DNA from 3 places in the Streptomyces violaceusniger Tu 4113 genome. Region 2 is predicted to be linked to each of the others. Evidence: riboswitches for the same ligand, from Rfam matches in the RefSeq annotation. Region 2 holds a riboswitch; each other region holds the start of a gene.

Region 1 (6,977 bases), 6.0 Mb from region 2:
TGTTCGGCCGGGGCACCGCCCGGCAGGCGCCCCGTACCGCGCTCGCACGGCTGCTGCGCGACGGCGGCCGGGCCGCGCTCGTCCTCCGCGCCCTCGGCGCGGTCGAACTCCTCCTCGCCGCCGCGCTGCTGGCGCCACCCGCCACCCCGCTCCCGGGGACGGCTGCCGCCCTCCTCGGCGCGGGCTTCCTCGGCTATCTCGGCTACGCCCGCACCGCCGCACCCGGCTCCTCCTGCGGCTGTACGGCACGGCAGGACGCCCCCCTCACCTGGCGCGCCTTCGCCCGCGCCGCCGCGGTTCTCGCGGGCGGGGTCGCGGCGGCCCTGGCCCAGCAGCCCTGGTGGACCGCGGCGGCCCGCCGTCCGGTCGCGGCGCTGTGCCTGGTCCTGGCCGCGGCGGCGGCCCTGACGGCCCTCTCCGCCGATCCGGACCGCCGCTGGCGGATGCCGCTGCGCCGACTGCGGCTGCGGATCGCCGGACATCCGCTCGCGGCGACAGGTCATCCGCTCGCGGCGACCGGACATTCGCTCGCCGCGACCGGAGCCCCGGCGGCGGTCCCGGTCGCCGCGACCGTCGAACTGCTGGAGCGCTCGCGCGCCTGGCAGAGCGCCTCCCGCGTGGTGCGCTCCGCGCTGCTGGACCACTGGGACGACGGCGGCTGGCGCATCCTCCAGTTCGCCGGGGTGCACGGCGGCGGCACGGCCGCGAGGCCCGTTCTGGTGCTCTTCGCGGTGGACGCCGCGGCCAGCCTGGACACGGTGCGCGAGCCCGCCGTCCGGGTCAGCGTCATCGACGCGGACAGCGGGGACCCGGTCGTGGCCACGGCGTGAGAGGCCGGCGCTCGACGGGTAATCTGGATCAAACGAAAATTTCCTGGACAAAACGATCGAACCGCGGGGCGTCCAGCGCAGATGGGTGCCGAGGCGTACAAGGCATGGATGGACAAGCCCGACCGACACCCGTACCCGTACTGACCGACACCCCTGCCGAGGGGGCCCGTGGCGCGCGCGCCGCCCGGTGCGCGTTCCCGCCTGCCGGGGGCTGAACCGGTGGCGCCGGTAGGGGAGTGGGTGTATGTCCGAGCATCGGTCCGCGTCCGGCTCCCGGGGGCCCAGGTGGTGGCGGCGGCTGGAGGACGCGTTCCACCGGTCCGCGATCGGACGCGGATGGCGGCGGGGCAGTGATTTCGAACTGCTGCACCGCGCGATGGGCTTCGCCGCCCTGGGCTTTCTCACCCTGGTGCCCCTGCTGATCGTGGTCGCGGCGGCCGATCCGGTGGACCGGCTCGGCTTCGCCCAGTGGCTGGCCGAGGGCCTCGGGCTCTCCTCGACCTCGCGGGGCGAGGTGCAGCAGCTGTTCGCCCCGCCCAAGCAGGCGCTGGAGTCCACCACCGCCTTCGGTCTGGCGACGCTGGCCGTCTTCAGCCTGCGCTTCGGCACGGTGCTGCAGGTCGGCTACGAGAAGGTGTGGGAGCTTCCGGCCGGCCGCTGGCACACCGCCTGGCGCCATCTGGTGTGGTTCGTGGTGCTGATCGGCTATTTGCTGCTCTCCGCCCATCTGGAGCCCGGCATCTCGCGGGTGCTGGTGGCGGTGGTGGGCACGGTGCTGTTCTTCTGGTGGTCGCAGCGGCTGCTGCTCGGCGGGCGGATCAGTTGGGGCGCCCTGCTGCCCGGCGCGCTGGCCACCGGCGTGGGGCTGCTGGGACTGCGGGTCTTCTCCCAACTGGTGTTCTCCCCGCTGATCGCCTCCAACGCCGTCTCCTACGGTCCGGTCGGCACCGTCCTGGTCGTCCAGTCCTGGCTGGTCGGCGTCGGATACGTGGTCTTCGGCGGTGCGCTGCTGGGCCGGGTGCTGTACGAGGAGTATCTGCGGATGGTGGCATGGCGCCGTAAGCGGCGGCGCGACCAGGCCAAGGCGGCCCCACCGGCGGACTGACGCCCCGGCGCCGACCGTGCGGGCGTGGCCCGCGACCATGATGCGACGCCTCCCGCCGGTGGTCGCTTCCATGATCGTCGAGCCCGGAGCCGGATCCGAAACGCCGTCGCCCCAGGCCGGGCGCGCCTGGCATGCTGGCGGTGTGAACGGACCTGAGATCCACCTCAGTCTCGCCCCTGAACTGCGATTCTTCGCCGTCCCGGAGCGGCGCCGCCCCTGGACGGCCGTGGTCACCGACGGCGCCTCCACCCTCGGCCATGTCGTCGAGTCGCTCGGGGTCCCGCTCACCGAGGTCGGCCGGCTGGTGGTGAACGGTGAAGAGACCGCCGTCTCGCATGTGCCGAGCGCGGGTGAGACCGTGGAGGTGCATCCGGTCGTCCGCCCGCAGCGGGTGCCGGGCGCCCCGCTGCGCTTTCTGCTCGATGTGCACCTGGGCACGCTTGCGCGCCGGCTGCGGCTGCTGGGCGTGGACGCCGCGTACGAGAGCGAGGACATCGGCGACCCCGAGCTGGCCGCGCGCTCCGCCGCCCAGCGCCGGGTGCTGCTCTCCCGCGACCGGGGGCTGCTGCGCCGCCGTGAGCTGTGGGCCGGGGCGTATGTCTACAGCGACCGCCCCGATGAGCAACTGCGGGACGTCCTCGGCCGGTTCACCCCGAGCCTGGCGCCCTGGACCCGCTGCACCGCCTGCAACGGCACGCTGGAGGACGCCGACAAGGAGTCGGTCCGGGAGCTGCTCCAGCACGGCACCCGGCGCACGTACGAGGTCTTCGCCCGCTGCACGGTCTGCGAGCGGGTCTACTGGCGCGGCGCCCACCACGCCCGGCTGGAGGCCATCGTGGCCGGGGCGATGGACGAGTTCGGCGACGCCCGGGCCGCCCTGTCCTGAGCGAAGCCGCCGGACAGGGCGCCCGGTCCTGGACGCGAGCTCAGGACACGTCGTCCTGGAGGGCCTCCGGAATCGTGGTGTGGAAGGCCGGATGGGCGTGCAGCCGCCGCACATAGGCGCGCAGCCGCCCATGGCGGGAGACCCGCTGGGCCGCGTCGGCGTCCAGGCGGAGCCGGTGCTCGGTGTCGAGCTGGACGAGGGCCACCCACAGGTCCACATCGGCGGCGGTCAGCTCGTCGCCCAGTGCGTACGGTGCGGCCGCGAGCCTGCGGTCGAGCCGGCCGAGGGCGGTCAGCAGCCGCTCCAGCGCCGCGTCCCGGCACTCCGGCTCGTGCGCCGTCCCGGCCTGCCGCGCCGCATGGGTGATGTCGTCGTCGAGGAGTTCGCGGAGGGCGTCGATGTCCGCGGCACGGGGCGCCGGGCGCAGCCGGGGACGTCCGGTTCCGCCGCCGTCACTCAGATGGCCGGCGAGGTCGCGCAGGATGTCGGGCGTGTGGTTGCTGACGACGCGTCCGGTCCAGCCGTCGCACAGCGCCGGGGCGTCCAGGGGTCCGCCGTAGCGGTGCCAGGTGGCCTCGTACGCCCCGCGCAGCGCGGCGAACGCTTCGGGGGTGTCGGCCGGGGGTCCGACGAGGGTGGTGGCGACGGTGTCCCGCAGCCCGAGCAGATCGAGGGTGATGGAGACGCGCAGCGAGAGCGGACAGCTCGCGGAGAGATAGAGCCGATAGCGATGCGGCACCGGATAGAAGCCACCGGCGAGGTCGACGCCGATGCGGCTGCGGAAGCGGTGCGGCGGAGCGGGCGGGGCGATCCGGGGGCGGGTTGTGCAGGGGTCGGGGTCGAGAAGAGCGGCAGGGCCTGAACTGACCGGAAACGTCTCGGACATGGCTCTCCAAGGCAAGGACGGAGCCCCGGCCCGCCGGTCTGGGCGGCGCCGATGGCGCAACGGAAGGGAAGCCCGCGCGGGGCGTTCGCCGGGACGGTGCCGGGACACACCCGACCCCGGCGCGCGGGGCCGCGCTCGGTGACCGCGTCGATTCAGCCGGCTGGACTGGAGGCGCTGCAGATGCGCAGCAGATCGATGTGCAGACGCCTGGTCAGGAGGTGGCGACGGCGGAGCGGGGACCACGGCCGGGGACGCCGACGGGCGCAGTCCCCGTCGCTGTCGGTCCTGGGCATCTCACCGATCCCATCATTTGGGGCTCGCGAGGCAGCGAGACCGCGCTTGTCCCGTCCACACCGACGGAACCTGGTCGTCACCCGGGGGCACCCCGTCGCGGGAGAAGGGTTGCCTGTCAGCGAGCCGGGGCCGGTGACCCACCTGAGCGGGGATTCCGCACGGTGGGCGCTGACGATCGTGACCGTCCCTGACAGTGTCGTCGCGCTCCGCGAGGGCGTCAACCCATGCCGGGACGGCCAACGCGGGCCGACGGCACGGTGGATGCCCGCTCAGAGGAACGGCCGCCGTGCCCCGCCGATGGCCCGCTCAATGAGGACCATGGCCGCGTCGTCCGCCAGCCGTCCCTCGGCATGCCGGACCAGGGCGTGGCGCAGCCGGTCCAGGTACTCGCCAGGGGTGTCACCGTCCAGCGTCTCCATGGTCCGGTGCAGCGGAAAGAACTCGTCGTAGTGGTTGCGGGCCTCGACCACGCCGTCGGTGTGCAGCAACAGCCGGTCACCGGGCAGGAACGGAAAGGACTCGACACAGATCGGGGGAGGGCTGAGGAACTCCTCGAGGCCGAGCGGCGGCAGCGGGCGCGCCGGGTCCAGGGAGCGCACCTTGCGCTCGCGCATCACCAGGGGCGGCGGATGGCCGCGGTTGATCAGCTCGACCAGCGACTCGTCCGAGACCTGGGCGAGGAGGACGGTGACGAACTGCTCCTCCAGCTCCTGCGGGTCCTGGAGCTGGGAGCGGTCCAGCAGCTCGTACTCGCGCGCCAGCGCGGCCGCACAGCGGTGCATCACCTCGGCCAGGTCCTGCTCGTAGTGCACCGCCTCCCGGAAGGCGCCCACCACGGCCGCGGCGGACCGCACCGCGGCCAGCCCCTTTCCCCGCACATCGCCGACGATCAGCCGCACTCCGTAGCGGGTGCACATCGCCTCGTAGAGGTCCCCGCCGATCTGCGCGCCGCGCTCGGCCGCCATATAGACGCTGGCGGTGTTCACGACACCGATCCGGGCGGGCAGCGGCCGCAGCACCACGTTCTGGGACACCTCGGCGATCCGGCGGATCTGGGCCAGCTCGCGGTCCCGGCGCACCCGCACCGCGCTGGTCGCCACGCTCGCGAGCGCCACCACCAGCAGGGCCAGCAGATTCGCGTACACCATCTCGCTGCCCCAGACGTTGTTGTGGGTGGCGGTGACCGCACTCACCGCCATGGCGAGCAGCGCCACCCCGCCGGTGCCGAACGGGCCCATGGTCACCGCCGCCAGCGCCGGCGCCGGGGAGAGCAGGGGGCCGGTGTAGAGGGTGTGCGCGGGGGAGAGCTCGATGCTGAGCACCGCCGCCAGGACCAGGAACGGCAGACACCGTGTGACCGCGAACAGCGTGTGGCTGCGACCGCTCGCCCCCGGGGCGAAGCGTATGAATCGCATAACTTGGACCTTATCCGATGAAAGCCACCAAAGGGGTGGTTCTCGGTAACACGCGACGGAGGTCCCGGGCGTAGCCTGACGCTATGCCCGAGCTACCGGATGTCGAGGGGTTCCGGCGAACGCTGGCCTCCTGCGCCCAGGGCCACCGCGTCGAGCGGGTGGAGGTGGCCGACGCGGGGGTGCTGCACGGGGTGACCGCGCAGCGGCTGAAGCGCGATCTCGAGGGCCGCCGCTTCGCCGCACCGCGCCGCCACGGCAAGTGGCTGATCGCCCCCACCGACGGGCCCACGGTCGTGGTGCACTTCGGCATGACCGGGCGGCTGGCCTGCGGGGCGGAGTCCGAACCGGCCGGCCGGTTCGAGCGCGTCGCCTTCGACCTCGACGACGGCCACCGCCTCGGCTACGAGGACCAGCGCAAACTCCAGGGCATCTGGCTCGCCGCCACCGAAGCCGACGTCGACCGGATCCTCGGCGATCAGGGCCCGGACGCGCTCTCCCTGAGCCGGGCCGATCTCGACCGGCTGCTGGCGGGGCGGCGCGGACGCGTCAAGGCCACACTGACCGACCAGGCCGTGATCGCCGGACTCGGCAACCTGCTCGGCGACGAGATCCTGTGGCGGGCCCGGATCCATCCGCAGCGGCCGGCGAACGCGCTGACCGACGACGAGCACGAACGGCTCCACACCGCGATGCGCGAGGTGCTGCGCGCCTCGGTGCGGGCGGGGCGGGTGCCGGACGACCCGGACTGGCTCACCGGACAGCGCGACGACCCGGACCCGCACTGCCCCCGCTGCGGCCATCCGCTGCGCCGCGGCCGGATCGCGGGGCGGACCAGCCTGTGGTGCCCCCACTGCCAGCGGGACGGCGGCTGACGCCCGCCCGTGGGCGACCACGGTCCAGGGCCATCGGGAGCTCCACCGGTGATGCGGCTGACGCCCGCCCGTGGGCGACCCGTGGCCCGATCGGCGCCCTCGCGCCCGCCCGATCAGGACACCCACGCCTTGTACGACATCACGTCGCCCGCCTTCAGTTTGTACTCCGGATCGTCCCGGGTGATGGTCTCCTCGACGTCCAGCACGCTGCCGTCGTCCGGATCGAGGACGATCAGATACCGCATCCCGGAGGAAGCGGGGGTGAACCGGAACGCCTGCCCCTCCCGGCCGAGCCGGTCGGTGACCTTGCCCGTCGGGCGCAGCCCCTCGATCCGGGACAGCAGGGTGACGATGTCCGCCCGCTGGCGCGGACCGGGAGTCCACACCGCGAGAAACGACTCGATGGCCGAGATCAGCTCCGCCGGGTCGCGGTCCGCGCCCCGGGACCAGACGGCGAGATAGGCGCGCAGCGCCGAGGCCCCGGCCGGAGGATCCTCGAAGTAGCTCTCGTTGGCGCCGTTGATACCGGCCGGATACTTCTCCTCGCTCAGCACCTTGCCGTCGTGGACCGCACGGGGCGGCGTACCGTCGGCGATCACCGGGCGGCCCGGGTGGCGCGGATCGGTGGCCACCTCCAGCGAGAAACCGCTGCCGTCCGCGTTCCACCGGGTCAGCGACTCCCGGGGCAG
Region 2 (6,977 bases):
CCGCTTGAGCGCCATCGGGTTGGCACCCGCGGCGACGTTGCGGAGGCCCTCCTTGACCAGCGCCTGGGCGAGGACGGTCGCGGTCGTCGTGCCGTCACCGGCGACGTCGTCCGTCTTCTTCGCGACCTCCTTGACCAGCTCGGCGCCGATCTTCTCGTACGGGTCCTCGAGCTCGATCTCCTTGGCGATGGAAACACCATCGTTGGTGATCGTGGGGGCGCCCCACTTCTTCTCGAGGACGACGTTGCGGCCCTTGGGGCCGAGGGTGACCTTGACGGCGTCGGCGAGCTGGTTCATCCCGCGCTCGAGGCCGCGCCGCGCCTCCTCGTCGAACGCGATGATCTTGGCCATGTGAAGTGGTCCTCCCAAGACGGGGTGGATTGCTCCGGACCGCGCTGGCGCCCGCGACGGACGGCCTGCCTGCCGTGCGGTTCCTTGCCCCGCATGGCCTGGCGGGCCTCACCGACCCGGTCCTTCTGTCACTCTCAACGTCAGAGTGCTAACGCCAATGATTAGCACTCGGACCTATAGAGTGCAAGCGGCCGGAGGCCATCCTTGGGGGGGTGGCGGCCGGGCGACGGGCGGGCGCAAGCGGCCGGAGGCCATCCCCTGCCGTACCCAGCCCCGTAATGATCAGCGCGGACACGCCGAAGGGTCCGTACCCTGGCCGGGACACGGACCCTTCGGACTGTACTGTTCAGCTGCGTCGCGTCGGCGCGTCAGCCTACGGCCACGCGGACCATGTCGGCCTGCGGGCCCTTCTGACCCTGCGAGATCTCGAACTCGACCCGCTGGCCTTCCTCGAGGGTGCGGTACCCGTCCATCTGGATCGCGCTGTAGTGGACGAACACATCCGCACCACCGTCGACCGCGATGAAGCCGTACCCCTTCTCCGCGTTGAACCACTTGACGGTGCCCTGAGCCATTCCTAACTCCCCTATTGCTGGCCCTTGCGCAGGACCGCACTCCGCGGACCCGGGTCAGACCTCACCCCCCGGATGTGGGGGGTGTGCGCCGGAACGCGTCGACCGCCGCTGAATGTATCCGTCCCAACGCCCTCTGCAACAGGTCAATCGGACGAGAATTCTGGGCACGGCCGAACGGTTAAAAGAGAGAATTTATGTGAAGTTCGGGCAAGCCGGGCGGGACATAGGGAACCAACCCGACAATTCGCGCTCACACTTTACGCACAACTTGACGAGTTCTCATATGTGGTTCCGGCCCGGGGGCCATCGGGGAATCCGGGCAACTGTATCGCGATTCCACACACGGAATCGCCCCGTCCGGTTGTCCCCGGACGGGGCGATTCCAAAGGTGAGAAGGGTGGACGCGGGGTCAGCAGCCGCCCGCGACCGCCGGGATGATCGAGATCCCGGCACCGTCCGGGATCGCCGTGGCCAGGCCGTCGGCGAAGCGGACGTCGTCGTCGTTGACGTAGACGTTGACGAAGCGGCGGAGCTTGCCGGTGTCGTCCAGCACGCGGGCGGCGATGCCCTGGTGGTTCTTCTCCAGGTCCGCCAGGACCTCGGCGAGGGTCGCGCCCTCGGCGGGGACCTCGGCCTGACCGGCGGTGTAGGTGCGCAGGATGGTCGGGATTCGGACGTTGACGCTCATGCGAGACCAGCCTCTCGGAACGAGTCAAGGGTGGGGCGGATGATGGCGGAGGGGCCCGTGGTGGGGGCCACCGCGTCGAGGGTCTTGAGGCCGTCGCCGGTGTTGAGCACGACGGTCGTCAGGGACGGGTCGAGCAGACCGTCCTCGATCAGCTTCTTGGTCACGCCGACGGTGACCCCGCCCGCGGTCTCCGCGAAGATCCCCTCGGTGCGGGCGAGCAGCTTGATCGCGTCGACGATCTGCTCGTCGTTCACGTCCTCCACCGCGCCGCCCGTACGGCGGGTGATGTCCAGGACGTACGGGCCGTCCGCGGGGTTGCCGATGGCCAGCGACTTGGCGATGGTCTGCGGCTTCTGCGGCCGGACGACGTCATGGCCGGCCTTGAACGCGGCGGAGACCGGGGAGCACCCCTCGGCCTGGGCGCCGAAGATCTTGTAGGGCTTGTCCTCGACCAGACCGATCGAGATCAGCTCCTTCAGCCCCTTGTCGATCTTGGTGAGCTGGGAGCCGGAGGCGATCGGGATGACGATCTGGTCCGGCAGCCGCCAGCCGAGCTGCTCGCAGATCTCGTAGGCCAGGGTCTTGGAGCCCTCGCCGTAGTACGGCCGCAGATTGACGTTGACGAAGCCCCAGCCCTCGCCCGCCGGGTCGCCGATCAGCTCGCTGCAGAAGCGGTTGACGTCGTCGTAGGTGCCCTCGATGCCGACCAGCTCACCGCCGTAGACCGCGGCCATGACGACCTTGCCCGCCTCCAGGTCGTGCGGGATGAAGACGCAGGAGCGGAAGCCCGCGCGGGCGGCCGCGGCGCCGACCGCGCCGGCGAGGTTGCCGGTGGAGGAGCAGGAGAGGGTGGTGAAGCCGAAGGTGCGGGCGGCCTGGACCGCGATGGCGACGACCCGGTCCTTGAAGGAGTGGGTGGGGTTCCCGGAGTCGTCCTTGATGTGCAGCTCACCGGTGACGCCGAGCTCACGGGCGAGGTTGTCGGCCTTGACCAACTGGGTGAAACCGGGGTGCAGGCTGGGCTGGTCCGCCACGTCCGCGGGGACGGGCAGCAGCGGGGCATAGCGCCAGATGCTGTTCGGACCGGCCTCGATGCGCCGCCGCAGCTCCTCCGGGTCGCCGGCCGGCAGCTCGTACGCGACCTCGAGCGGCCCGAAACACACCTCACACGCGAAGATCGGGCCCAGATCGAACCGCTCACCGCACTCCCGGCAGGACAATGCGATGGCGGGACCGAAGGCACCGGAGGCGTCGGAGGTGGAGGAAGTGGTTGAGCTTTCTACTGACTGCACAGCCATGGATGGCGAGGCCCTTTCTCCTCATCTTCCTCGCGACGCATTTCGCCACGAGACGGAATTGGCACCTTCCCGAGCTGGGAGCCTCGCTGCGGAATGCGAGATCAGCTGGAGGGTTGCCGGGGCTTCAACGGGCCGTTCCCTCTGCCCCTCTGGATGAGCGGTATGGCGCCGGGCGGACCCGGGCGTTTGTCAGCACGGCATCATCACGGACTTCCTCGGTAAACACCGAGGTCGACCCCGACATACGACGGCCATGTGCGTTGTTCAAGACTGTAACCGACGGCCCGGATGGTTGAGCTAGCCGTCCGATGCGCGAGATGGATCACAGCGACCACGGCAGGGGAGAGACACAGGTGCTGGATGAGGTGGAGCGCTGGCTGAAGCACCGCTCCTGGTCGGCCGACGACCGGCCGCTGAACCGCCTGCTGGACGCGAAGCGGGGCTCGGCGACGACCCTGAGCGTGGTTCTGCCCGCCCTGAACGAGGAGGCCACGGTCGGCGAGATCGCCGCGACGATCCGCCGCGAGCTGATGGGCGAGGCGGCGCCGCTGGTGGACGAGCTGGTGGTGCTGGACTCCGGCTCGACGGACCGCACCGCCGAGGTCGCCGCGGCGGCGGGCGCGACCGTCGTCCACCGCGACTCGCTGCTGCCCGGGCTGCCCGCGCTGCCCGGCAAGGGCGAGGTGCTGTGGCGGTCCCTGCTGGCCACGAGCGGCGACATCATCTGCTTCATCGACGCCGACCTGCGGGAATTCGATCCGCGCTTCGTCTCGGGGATCGTCGGTCCGCTGCTGACCGACCCCACGCTGCAGCTCGTGAAGGGCATGTACGACCGCCCGCTCGGCGACGTGGCGGGCCAGGGCGGCCGGGTCACCGAGCTGGTCGCCCGCCCGCTGCTGAATCTGCACTGGCCCCAGCTCGCCGGATTCGTCCAGCCGCTGGGCGGTGAGTACGCGGCGCGCCGCACGCTGCTGGAGCGGCTGCCCTTCCCGGTCGGCTACGGGGTCGAGCTGGGCCTGCTGGTCGACGCGCTGCACACGGTGGGTCTCGACGCGCTCGGCCAGGTGGACATCGGGGTGCGCAAACACCGCCACCAGGACGGGCTGGCGCTCGGCCGGATGGCGGCCGCGATCTACCGCACCGCGCAGTTGCGGCTGGCCCGGGGCCATTTGGTGCGGCCGCGGCTGACCCAGTTCGACCGGGGCGAGACCGGCTTCGAGCCGCGCACCACGGCCGTGGACACCGAGGAGCGGCCGCCGATGATCGAGATACCGGAGTACGCGGAGCGGCGCGCGGCGTGATGACCCCGGGCGGCGCGGCGTGATGACCCCGGGACCCCGGCATCAGGCGATGGCTCCTACGGGTCGGAAACACGCCGCCCCATACCGCCTACGGGGCAAGAAACCGTACGTACGTTTGCGCGGGGTCGCGGCTGGCTAGGCTCGCGACATGGCAGTTCCGCGCACCGCCCCGATCCTGGTCGCGTCCAATCGCGGTCCGGTCTCGTACACCCTGGACGAGGACGGCTCGCTCACCGCCCGGCGCGGCGGTGGCGGGCTGGTCTCCGGCCTCAGCGCCATCGGCCCGGACGCGAACGCGGTGTGGGCGTGCGCAGCGCTCGGGGAGGGTGACCGCGAGGCGGCCCGGCGCGCCGGGGACAACCATCTGAACCCCGGTGACACCGGCGGCCAGCAGGTGCGGATGCTCGATATCGCGCCGGATGTCTTCGCCGCCGCGTACAACGGCATCGCCAATTCGGTGCTGTGGTTCGTCCACCATCTGCTCTACCAGACCCCGGTCGAGCCGGTCTTCGACGCGGAGTTCGCCGACCAGTGGGCGGCCTACGAGACCTATAACGCGGCCTTCGCGGACGCGCTCGCCGAGGAGGCGGTGGACGAGGCCGTCGTCCTGGTGCAGGACTACCACCTGGCGCTGGTGCCCGCGATGCTCCGCGAGCGGCGCCCCGACCTGCGGATCGGTCATTTCTCGCACACCCCCTGGGCCCCGCCGGACTACTACCGGCTGCTGCCGGACGATGTCGCGGCGGGTGTGCTGCGCGGCATCCTCGGCGGCGACCGCGCCGCGTTCCTCACCGAGCGCTGGGCCGGGGCCTTCGCCGACTGCTGCACGGCCGTGCTGGGCGCGGAGATCGTCCGGGACGGCGACGGCGCGGCGACGGCCGTGCGCTTCGAGGGGCGGGAGACCCGGCTGGGCGTCCACGGCCTGGGCGCGGACGCGGACTTCCTGCGGCAGCGGTCGCGGCAGGCCGATGTGGACGAACGGCTGACCAGTCTGCGGGCGCAGATCGGGCCGGACCGGAAGTCGATCGTCCGGGTGGACCGCACCGAGCTGTCCAAGAACATCGTGCGCGGGCTGCTGGCCTACCGGCGGCTGCTGGAGACCCACCCCGAGTGGCGCGAGCGCGTGGTGCATGTGGCCTTCGCCTACCCCTCCCGCCAGGACCTCGCGGTCTACCGCGACTACACCGAGCGGGTGCGGCGGCTCGCGGACGAGATCAACGCCGAGTACGGCACGGCGGGCTGGACCCCGGTCGCCCTGCATGTGAAGGACGACTTCGCACGGTCGCTCGCGGCCTACCGACTGGCGGACGTGGCGCTGGTCAACCCCATCCGGGACGGGATGAACCTGGTGGCCAAGGAGGTCCCGGTGGTCTCCGAGCGGGGATGTGCGCTGGTGCTGTCGCGGGAGGCGGGGGCGTACGCCGAGCTGGGCGACGACGCGCTGGTGGTGAACCCGTACGACGTGGAGGCCACGGCCCGGGCCCTGGACGAGGCGCTGCGCATGAGCGACGGCGAGCGCGCGGACCGTACGAAGCGACTCGCCGCCGCCGCGACCGCGCTGCCGCCCCAGGCATGGTTCCTGGCGCAGTTGCGGGCGCTGTAGGGCGAGGGTTTCGCGGTGGCGGCGGGGCTTCTGAGCCACGGACTTCTGAGCCACAGACTTACGAGGTGACGGGCGCGGGTTCGGCGAGCTCTACGTGGTGGCGGGTTCCTGAACCACGGACCTCCGACGTGACGGGCGCGGTCCGGGCAACGGACGCCGCCCGGGTGACCGGCGCGGTCCGGGCAACGGACGCCGCCCGGGTGACCGGCGCGGTCCGGGCGGGCGCTACGAGGCGTTGGCGCCGCTGACCGCGTCGGCCAGGGACGACAGCAGCTCCACCACGCCCGCCGGGCCGTCGACCACCAGGTCGGCCCGCTCGGCGAGTTCGGTCACCTCCGAGCTGCCGCTGCACACCAGCACCCCCGGCACACCCTCCTCACGCAGCCGCTCCACCGCCGCGAAGGCGGCCAGGTCGCCCAGGTCGTCGCCCGCGTAGAGCACGGCTTCCGCGTCCGTCCGCCGTACGTACTCCGTGAGCGCGACGCCCTTGTCCATGCCCGGCGGCCGTAGCTCCAGCACCAGCCGGCCCGGCTCGACGATCAGCCCATGGCGCTCGGCCAGGGCGTGAAGCGGCGCGCGCAGCAGCTCGAACGTGGCCTGCGGGTCCTCGGCACGGCGGGTGTGGACGGCGACGGCGCGGCCCTTGTCCTCGATCCAGGTGCCCTGCGCGGCGCCGTACTCCTCGAGGACGGCGGGGAGTTCGGCCTGGACGGCGGCGACGCCGGGGTGCGGTTCGGGTGCCTGCACGGCGCCGCTCGCCGCGTCCCAGCGCTCGGCGCCGTAGAGGCCGAGGACGACGAGCCCGTTCAGCCCCTCGGCCCCGGCGAAGCCGCCGTACCGGACGGCGACCTCGGCCGGACGGCCGGTGATCACCGCGACGGAGCGCAGCCGCGGGGCCAGCCGGGAGAGCGCGGGGACGGCGCCGGGATGGGCGCGGGCCTGGTCGGGGTCGGGGACGATCTCGGCGAGGGTGCCGTCGAAGTCGAGTCCGACGACGGCGCGGCCGGGCCGTTCGAGGAGGGCTGCGAGGCCCTCGCGGCCGGCGGCGGTGGTAGGTACGGGGAGGGGGTGACTGCCCATAGCGCTGCCCATGGCGGTGACCCTACCGGGCCCGGCGGCATCACGGGCTTCCCCCGGGCGTCCCACCGGTGAACGGCCCAG
Region 3 (6,977 bases), 1.8 Mb from region 2:
AACTACAACACCATGCAGCCGCTGCGCCCCGAGGACATCACCGTCGGTTCGCTCACCTTCGCCATGCCCGAGGGCATGAGCGAGGACCAGCACGACTTCCAGACGGAGATCGCCAAGGCGGCCCTGATGCTGGTCCGGCTGCAGCCGGAGAACATCAAGGACAAGCACGAGCTCGACTGGTCGCACGAGGGCATCGTCGCGTTCTCCAAGATCTGCACCCACGTCGGCTGCCCGATCAACCTCTATGAGCAGCAGACGCACCACGTCCTGTGCCCCTGCCACCAGTCGACCTTCGACCTCTCCGACGGTGGCCGAGTGATCTTCGGTCCGGCCGGTCACGCGCTGCCGCAGCTACGGATCCGGGCCAACGACCAGGGGTACCTCGAAGCCATGGGCGACTTCCCGGAGCCCGTCGGTCCTGCTTACTGGGAGCGCGGATGAGTACTACAAGCGACAGCGGTGCGCAGCAGCGCCGCGGCAAAGCGCCCGCGGGCGAGCGGGTCGCCGACTGGGCCGATGGCCGGCTGGGCATCTACGGCCTGGCCAAGGCCAATATGCGCAAGATCTTCCCGGACCACTGGTCCTTCATGCTGGGCGAGGTCTGCCTCTACAGCTTCATCATCATCATCCTCACGGGTGTGTACCTGACGCTGTTCTTCCACCCCAGCATGGAAGAGGTCACGTACCACGGCCCGTACGTCCCGATGCAGGGCGTCAAGATGTCCGAGGCGTTCGCCTCGACGCTCGACATCAGCTTCGAGGTGCGGGGCGGTCTGCTGATCCGGCAGATCCACCACTGGGCCGCGCTGGTCTTCCTGTGCGGCATGTTCACGCACATGATGCGCGTGTTCTTCACCGGTGCGTTCCGCAAGCCGCGTGAGATCAACTGGCTCTTCGGCTTCCTGCTGTTCTTCCTCGGCATGCTGACCGGCTTCACCGGCTACTCGCTCCCCGACGACCTGCTCTCCGGCACCGGTCTGCGGTTCATCGAGGGTGTGTTCCTGTCGATCCCGGTGGTCGGCACCTACATCTCGATGTTCATCTTCGGCGGCGAGTTCCCCGGGATGGACCTCATCCCGAGGCTCTACCCGGTCCACGTCCTGCTGTTGCCGGGCATCATGCTCGGCCTGCTGGTGGCGCACCTGATCCTGGTCTTCTACCACAAGCACACGCAGTACCCCGGGGCCGGAAAGACCGAGAAGAACGTCGTCGGCATGCCCCTGCTGCCGGTCTACATGGCCAAGGCGGGCGGCTTCTTCTTCCTGGTCTTCGGTGTGATCGCGGTCCTCTCCGCGGTCGCGACCATCAACCCGGTCTGGACCATCGGTCCCTACCGGCCCGACCAGGTGTCCACCGGCGCCCAGCCCGACTGGTACATGGGCTTCGCCGAGGGTCTGGTCCGCGTGATGCCCGGCTGGGAGATCACCGCCTGGGGTCATACGCTCGTCCTGGGCGTGTTCATCCCGATCGTGCTCTTCCCGCTGGTCCTCTTCGCGATCGGGCTCTACCCGTTCATCGAGACCTGGATCACCGGCGACAAGCGTGAGCACCACATCCTGGACCGCCCGCGCAACGCCCCGACCCGTACGGCCTTCGGTGTCGCCTGGCTGACCGCGTACTTCGTGATGCTGATCGGTGGCGGTAACGACCTGTGGGCCACCCACTTCCACCTGTCGATCAACTCGATCACGTGGTTCGTGCGGATCGGCTTCTTCGCCGGCCCGGTCCTGGCGTTCATCGCCACCAAGCGGATCTGCCTCGGCCTCCAGCGGCGCGACCGCGACAAGGTGCTGCACGGCCGCGAGACCGGCATCATCAAGCGGCTGCCGCACGGTGAGTTCGTCGAGGTCCACGAGCCGCTCGCGCAGGAGCAGTTGCATGTGCTGACCCAGCACGAGCAGCCCGAGCCCTACGAGATCGGCCCCGAGACCGACGAGAACGGGGTCAAGCGGAAGGTGACGCCCGCGCAGCGGGTCCGTTCGAAGCTCTCCAAGGGCTACTACGGCGAGGACAACGTCATTCCGAAGCCGACCCGCGAGGAGTACCACGAGATCACCAGCGGCCACGGCCACCACTGATCTCCGCCGTACCGCTCTCGCACGTCTCTGACGCCACAGACCAGGGCCCCGGCCCGGACCACACGGTCCGGCCGGGGCCCTGGTCGTGCTGCCGATAGGCTGGCCGCGGGCCGCGGGCCGCTGACGTGCGCGGCCCCTTCCCTGCCCACCCCCACGGATCCAGGAGCGGACCATGGACGTTGTGACCCCCGCCGGAGGCGACAGCACCGCGACGGCCCGCACCTGGCCGGACGTACTGAGCTCGCTCATCGCCGGCCTGGACCTCGATGCCGACGACACCGCCTGGGCCATGGACCGGATCATGCGGGGCGAGGCCACCGACGCGCAGATCGCCGGTTTCGCGATCGCGCTGCGCGCCAAGGGCGAGACGGTCTCCGAGGTGGCCGGTCTGGTGCGGGCCATGTACGAGCACGCCAAGGTGATCGAGGTGCCCGGGGCGACCGTGGACATCGTCGGCACCGGCGGCGACCGCGCCAGGACCGTCAATATCTCCACCATGTCCGCGCTGGTCGTCGCCGGTACCGGCGCGCGGGTCGTCAAGCACGGCAACCGCGCCTCGTCCTCCGCCAGCGGCGCCTCCGACGTACTGGAGAAGCTCGGCGTCAACCTGGACATCACCCCGGAGCGGGTGGTCGAGGTCGCGGAGGAGGCGGGGATCACCTTCTGCTTCGCGGTGAAGTTCCACCCGTCGCTGCGGCATGTCGCCTCGGCCCGCCGCGAGCTGGGCGTCGCCACCCCGTTCAACCTGCTCGGCCCGCTGACCAACCCGGCGCGGGTGAAGTGCCAGGCGACCGGGGTCGCCGATGCCCGGATGGCGCCCATCATCGCCGGGGTGCTGGCCGAGCGGGGCTCCTCCGCGCTGGTCGTCCGCGGCGACGACGGGCTGGACGAGCTCACCGTGACCACGACCTCCCAGGTGTGGGAGGTCCGGGGCGGCGCCGTGCGCCAGGAGACCCTCGACCCCCGGGACGTGGGCATCGAGCGGGCCCCCATGGAGGCCCTGCGCGGCGCGGATGCCTCGTACAACGCCGATGTGGCCCGCCGGCTGCTGGCGGGCGAGCGGGGCCCGGTGCGGGACGCGGTGCTGCTGAACTCGGCGTCGGCGCTGGTGGCGCTCGAGCCGGAGCCGGGGGACAAGCCCCTGGCGGAGCGGATCGCGGCGGGTGTCGCGCGGGCCGCCGAGTCGATCGACTCGGGCGCGGCGCGCGACGTCCTGGAGCGGTGGGTACGGGCCACCCACGCCTAGGCGTTGCCCTTACGGTTGGGCGTTGCCCTTACGGTGCCCATGTTCCGTCCGTGCCCTGTCCGGGATGCGGACAGGGCATGGGCGCTGCCGTATGGCATGGCATACTCCTGACCAGGTCACGAGTGACAGCGACTACGGCCCCGGCCCGCTGTCCGGCAACCCTCCGTCCGTGGCGGGGTGCCCCGGGTGATGACCAGGCCGCCAGGCAGCGAGGCCGGCGGCAAGCGCGGACCCCTCGCACTAGGGGTCCTGGTGGTCGAGGGAGTTCTTCCGTGATGCAGCGAATGCGCTAGGGCCGAGCGGCCCGTTTCCCCCTGTGCTCCGTGCGGTGTGGCCGTGCGTCGAGCGACTTTCCGCGCCCTGACGGCCGGCTCACCGCCGTCTTTGTGCGCGTCACGCATTCTCACGCCTTCGACCCCCGGGAGACTTCGCCATGTCCGCGCGCCCTTCTGTCATCGCTTCCGCCGCCTCCGCCGCTTCGTCCGTCGCCGCCTGTGAGCCGCTGCCCGTGCTGGGCGGCGATGTCCTGGTGCCCCTGGTCACCGGGGGCGAGGTGACCTACGCGGCGCTCGACTACGCCGCCAGCGCCCCCGCGCTGCGGCGGGTCTGGGACGACATCGCCGCCTACGCGCCCTACTACGGCAGCGTGCACCGCGGGGCGGGCTACCTCTCGCAGCTCTCCACCGACCTCTTCGAGAACAGCCGTAAGGACGTCGCCGCCTTCCTCGGCTGCCGCGAGGACGACCAGGTCGTCTTCACCCGCTCCACCACCGATTCGCTCAACCTCCTGGCCGCCGTGGCGCCGCGGGGCACCGAGGTCTTCGTCTTCGAGACCGAGCACCACGCCTCGCTGCTGCCGTGGGAGCAGCGGGAGGACGTCACCGTCCGCTACCTCAGCGCCCCGCGCTCCCCGCGGCAGGCGGTGGAGACGCTGGAGAAGGCGCTCGCGGGGCGCGCCGAGGGCCCGGCGCTGGTCTGCGTGACCGGCGCGTCCAATGTGACCGGTGAGCTGTGGCCGGTGCGGGAGCTGGCCGCGGCCGCGCACGCCCACGGCGCCCGTATCGTCCTGGACGCCGCGCAGCTCGCCCCGCACCACCCCGTGGACATCGCGGCGGCCGACGTCGACTGGGTGGCCTTCTCCGGGCACAAGCTGTACGCCCCCTTCGGCGCCGGTGTGCTGGCCGGGCGCGCGGACTGGCTGCGGGCGGCCCGGCCGTATCTGGCGGGCGGTGGCGCCAGCCGTAAGGTGACGCGCAGGGACGACGGCGGTGTCGACGTCGAGTGGCACACCACCGCCGCCCGGCACGAGGCGGGCTCGCCGAACGTCATCGGCGTCTACGCGATCGCGTCGGCGTGCAGGGCGCTGACCGAGGCCGGTTTCGAGGGCCTGGTCGCCCGTGAGCGGGAGCTGATCGAGAAGGTGCGGGCGGGGCTGGCCGAGGTGCCCGAGGTGCGGGTGCTCTCGCTGTTCGGCGACGACGCCCCCCGGGTCGGCGTGCTGTCGTTCGTGGTGGAGGGCTGGAACAGTTCCCACTTCGCGGCGGCGCTCTCCGCGGAGTACGGCATCGGCGTACGGGACGGGCTTTTCTGCGCGCATCCGCTGGTCCGCACCCTGCTGGACAGCGAGCCCGACGAGCCGGGCGAATGCGGTGCGCCCGAGGCCGCGCCGGGGGAGCGCTCGCTGAACGCGATCCGGGTCAGCTTCGGGGCGGGCACCCCGGACGAGCATGTGGAGCGGTTCGTCGGCGCCGTGAAGGAGCTGGTGCGCGAGGGTGCCCGGTGGAGCTACCGCACCGAGGACGGCCGCTGCGTCCCGGACCGCGGCTGAGCCCCTGGGCCCGGGGGCGGCGCGGCTGAGGGAGCCGCTGGGCCCGGGGTGCCGGGGCTGAGGGAGCCGCTGGGCCCGGGGGATGCCGGGGCCCGGGGCGCTGGGAGGGGGTGGCGCTAGCCGTCCAGGCCGATGGCGAACGCCGCCTCGAGGTCGTGCTGGGAGTACGTCCGGAAGGCGATGTGCGTCTCGGTGGAGGCCACCCCCGGCAGCTTGCTGATCTGGCCGGTGATGATGTCCGCGAGGTCGTCGTGCCGGGCCACCCGCACCATCGCGATCAGATCGTGCGCGCCGGTGACCGAGTAGACCTCGCTCACGTTCTCCAGCGCGGCGATCTTCTCGGCGGTCTCCGGAATCCGGTCCACGCTGGTCTTGATGAGCACGATCGAAGTGATCACGGCTGGCTTTCTCCCTCACTGGCCCTGGCTGCGCCGCCCACTCTAGCCCTCCGCCCGAACCGCCCCCACGCGTAGAGAAAGCCGAGCGTGAAGCCCACGAGATGGGCGAGATAGGCGACGCCGGGGCGGTCGTCGGCCTGCCGGGCGGCCAGCCACTGGAGGGCCACCCAGAAGATCAGCACCGCCCAGGCCGGAAAGCGCAGCGGCAGAAAGAACAGAAACGGAAAGAGACTGGTCACCCGGGCCCGGGGAAACAGCCACAGGAAGGCGCCGAGTACCCCGGAAATGGACCCGGAGGCGCCCACCAGGGTCTGGGCGGAGTCGGCGTGCGCGGCGGCGTAGCCGAGCAGCGCCAGATAGCCCGTGACGAGGTAGAAGACGGCGAACTGGACTCGTCCCATCCGCTCCTCGGTCATCGCCCCGAAGACGTAGAGAAACAGCATGTTGCCGAGCAGATGCAGCCAGTTCCCGTGCACGAACAGCGCGGTCAGCGGGGCGAGCGGCTGATCCGGGGCGCCGCTCCACAGGGCGCTGGGCACCACTCCCCAGCGCTCGAAGTACGTGGACTGGGCCTCCACCAGCCGCCCGCCCGTGCCATAGCCGGGGTTGAGCCCCGAGGCCGGTCCGATGACGAAGAGCAGGCAGCAGCTCACGATCAGGCCGTATGTCACCCACGGGCGGCCGTGCCCCGCCATCCAGGGGCGGTCGCGCCCCGACGACGTCTCGATCATGGTCAGATCATTCCGTACCGGGCGCAACCTCCACAGAGCGCCTCGCCGCGCTCTCGCCCGGGACGCGGGCGGGACGGGCCCGGCGCGGGGCAAGGCTCAGGCCGTAGGGTTACAGGACGCCGCCGACGAGCCGAGAAGCGAGGACCCCGCAATCATGGCCGTGCCCCTGCCGACCGACCAGACCCGCTGGCGTTGCACACTGTGCGGCAATCTCACCCGGTTCGATGTGACCCGCTCGACCAGAGCCGTGGAGTATGTGCATCTCGACTTGGCCGGGGAACCCAGTGTCGAGGAACGCGAGGTGCTCAGTGAGACCATTGAGTCAGTGCGCTGTCGTTGGTGCAACGCGGTCGACCAGGTAGAACTCGTGGACCGTCCGAGCACCGGCCTGAGCGCCTGAGAACGGAGCGATGACAGGTGGTGGAGCGGACCGGTGACCCCGGGGCGGCCGGTGACGCCGAGGGCGTCACCGAGGCGCTGGACCGCCCGCTGCCGGAAGGGGTGCGGCGGCGGGTGGTGGCGCTGGTCGCGGACGCCTTCGGCGGCCTGACGGTCACCGAGCTGCCCACCCAGCTTCGGCAGTACGCCCGCTTCACCCCGACCCGCCGCGCCAAGTTCGCGGGCAACGCGATGGCCGCCGCGGTGGAGAGCGACCCCGTCTTCCGGCAGCGGATCGCGGGGCGGCTGCGGGAGACC

The links. A riboswitch is a leader RNA that binds a small molecule or an ion and turns the genes downstream of it on or off. The one in region 2 is predicted to bind S-adenosylmethionine.
Region 1: it holds a riboswitch for S-adenosylmethionine, as region 2 does, so the genes downstream of both, STRVI_RS17495 (glutathione S-transferase C-terminal domain-containing protein) here and thrC (threonine synthase) in region 2, are expected to answer to the same signal.
Region 3: it holds a riboswitch for S-adenosylmethionine, as region 2 does, so the genes downstream of both, STRVI_RS33790 (aminotransferase class V-fold PLP-dependent enzyme) here and thrC (threonine synthase) in region 2, are expected to answer to the same signal.

The regions. Positions count from the first base shown of each region.
Region 1 covers NC_015957.1:4,076,121-4,083,097, forward strand. The annotation lists gene STRVI_RS17480 (MauE/DoxX family redox-associated membrane protein) at 1-830, shown strand, start outside; gene STRVI_RS17485 (hypothetical protein) at 1,075-1,935, shown strand; gene STRVI_RS17490 (Mut7-C RNAse domain-containing protein) at 2,078-2,821, shown strand; gene STRVI_RS17495 (glutathione S-transferase C-terminal domain-containing protein) at 2,862-3,707, opposite strand; SAM riboswitch class IV at 4,038-4,184, opposite strand; gene STRVI_RS17500 (PP2C family protein-serine/threonine phosphatase) at 4,271-5,416, opposite strand; gene STRVI_RS17505 (Fpg/Nei family DNA glycosylase) at 5,500-6,288, shown strand; gene STRVI_RS17510 (CU044_5270 family protein) at 6,402-6,977, opposite strand, start outside.
Region 2 covers NC_015957.1:10,106,327-10,113,303, forward strand. The annotation lists gene groL (chaperonin GroEL) at 1-351, opposite strand, end outside; gene STRVI_RS41305 (cold-shock protein) at 720-926, opposite strand; gene STRVI_RS41310 (MoaD/ThiS family protein) at 1,336-1,614, opposite strand; gene thrC (threonine synthase) at 1,611-2,912, opposite strand; SAM riboswitch class I at 2,931-3,072, opposite strand; gene STRVI_RS41320 (glucosyl-3-phosphoglycerate synthase) at 3,266-4,213, shown strand; gene STRVI_RS41325 (alpha,alpha-trehalose-phosphate synthase (UDP-forming)) at 4,362-5,816, shown strand; gene otsB (trehalose-phosphatase) at 6,042-6,896, opposite strand.
Region 3 covers NC_015957.1:8,258,260-8,265,236, reverse strand. The annotation lists gene qcrA (cytochrome bc1 complex Rieske iron-sulfur subunit) at 1-441, shown strand, start outside; gene qcrB (cytochrome bc1 complex cytochrome b subunit) at 438-2,078, shown strand; gene trpD (anthranilate phosphoribosyltransferase) at 2,251-3,324, shown strand; SAM riboswitch class IV at 3,439-3,557, shown strand; gene STRVI_RS33790 (aminotransferase class V-fold PLP-dependent enzyme) at 3,758-5,152, shown strand; gene STRVI_RS33785 (Lrp/AsnC family transcriptional regulator) at 5,269-5,550, opposite strand; gene STRVI_RS33780 (rhomboid family intramembrane serine protease) at 5,547-6,281, opposite strand; gene STRVI_RS33775 (hypothetical protein) at 6,436-6,681, shown strand; gene STRVI_RS33770 (NYN domain-containing protein) at 6,699-6,977, shown strand, end outside.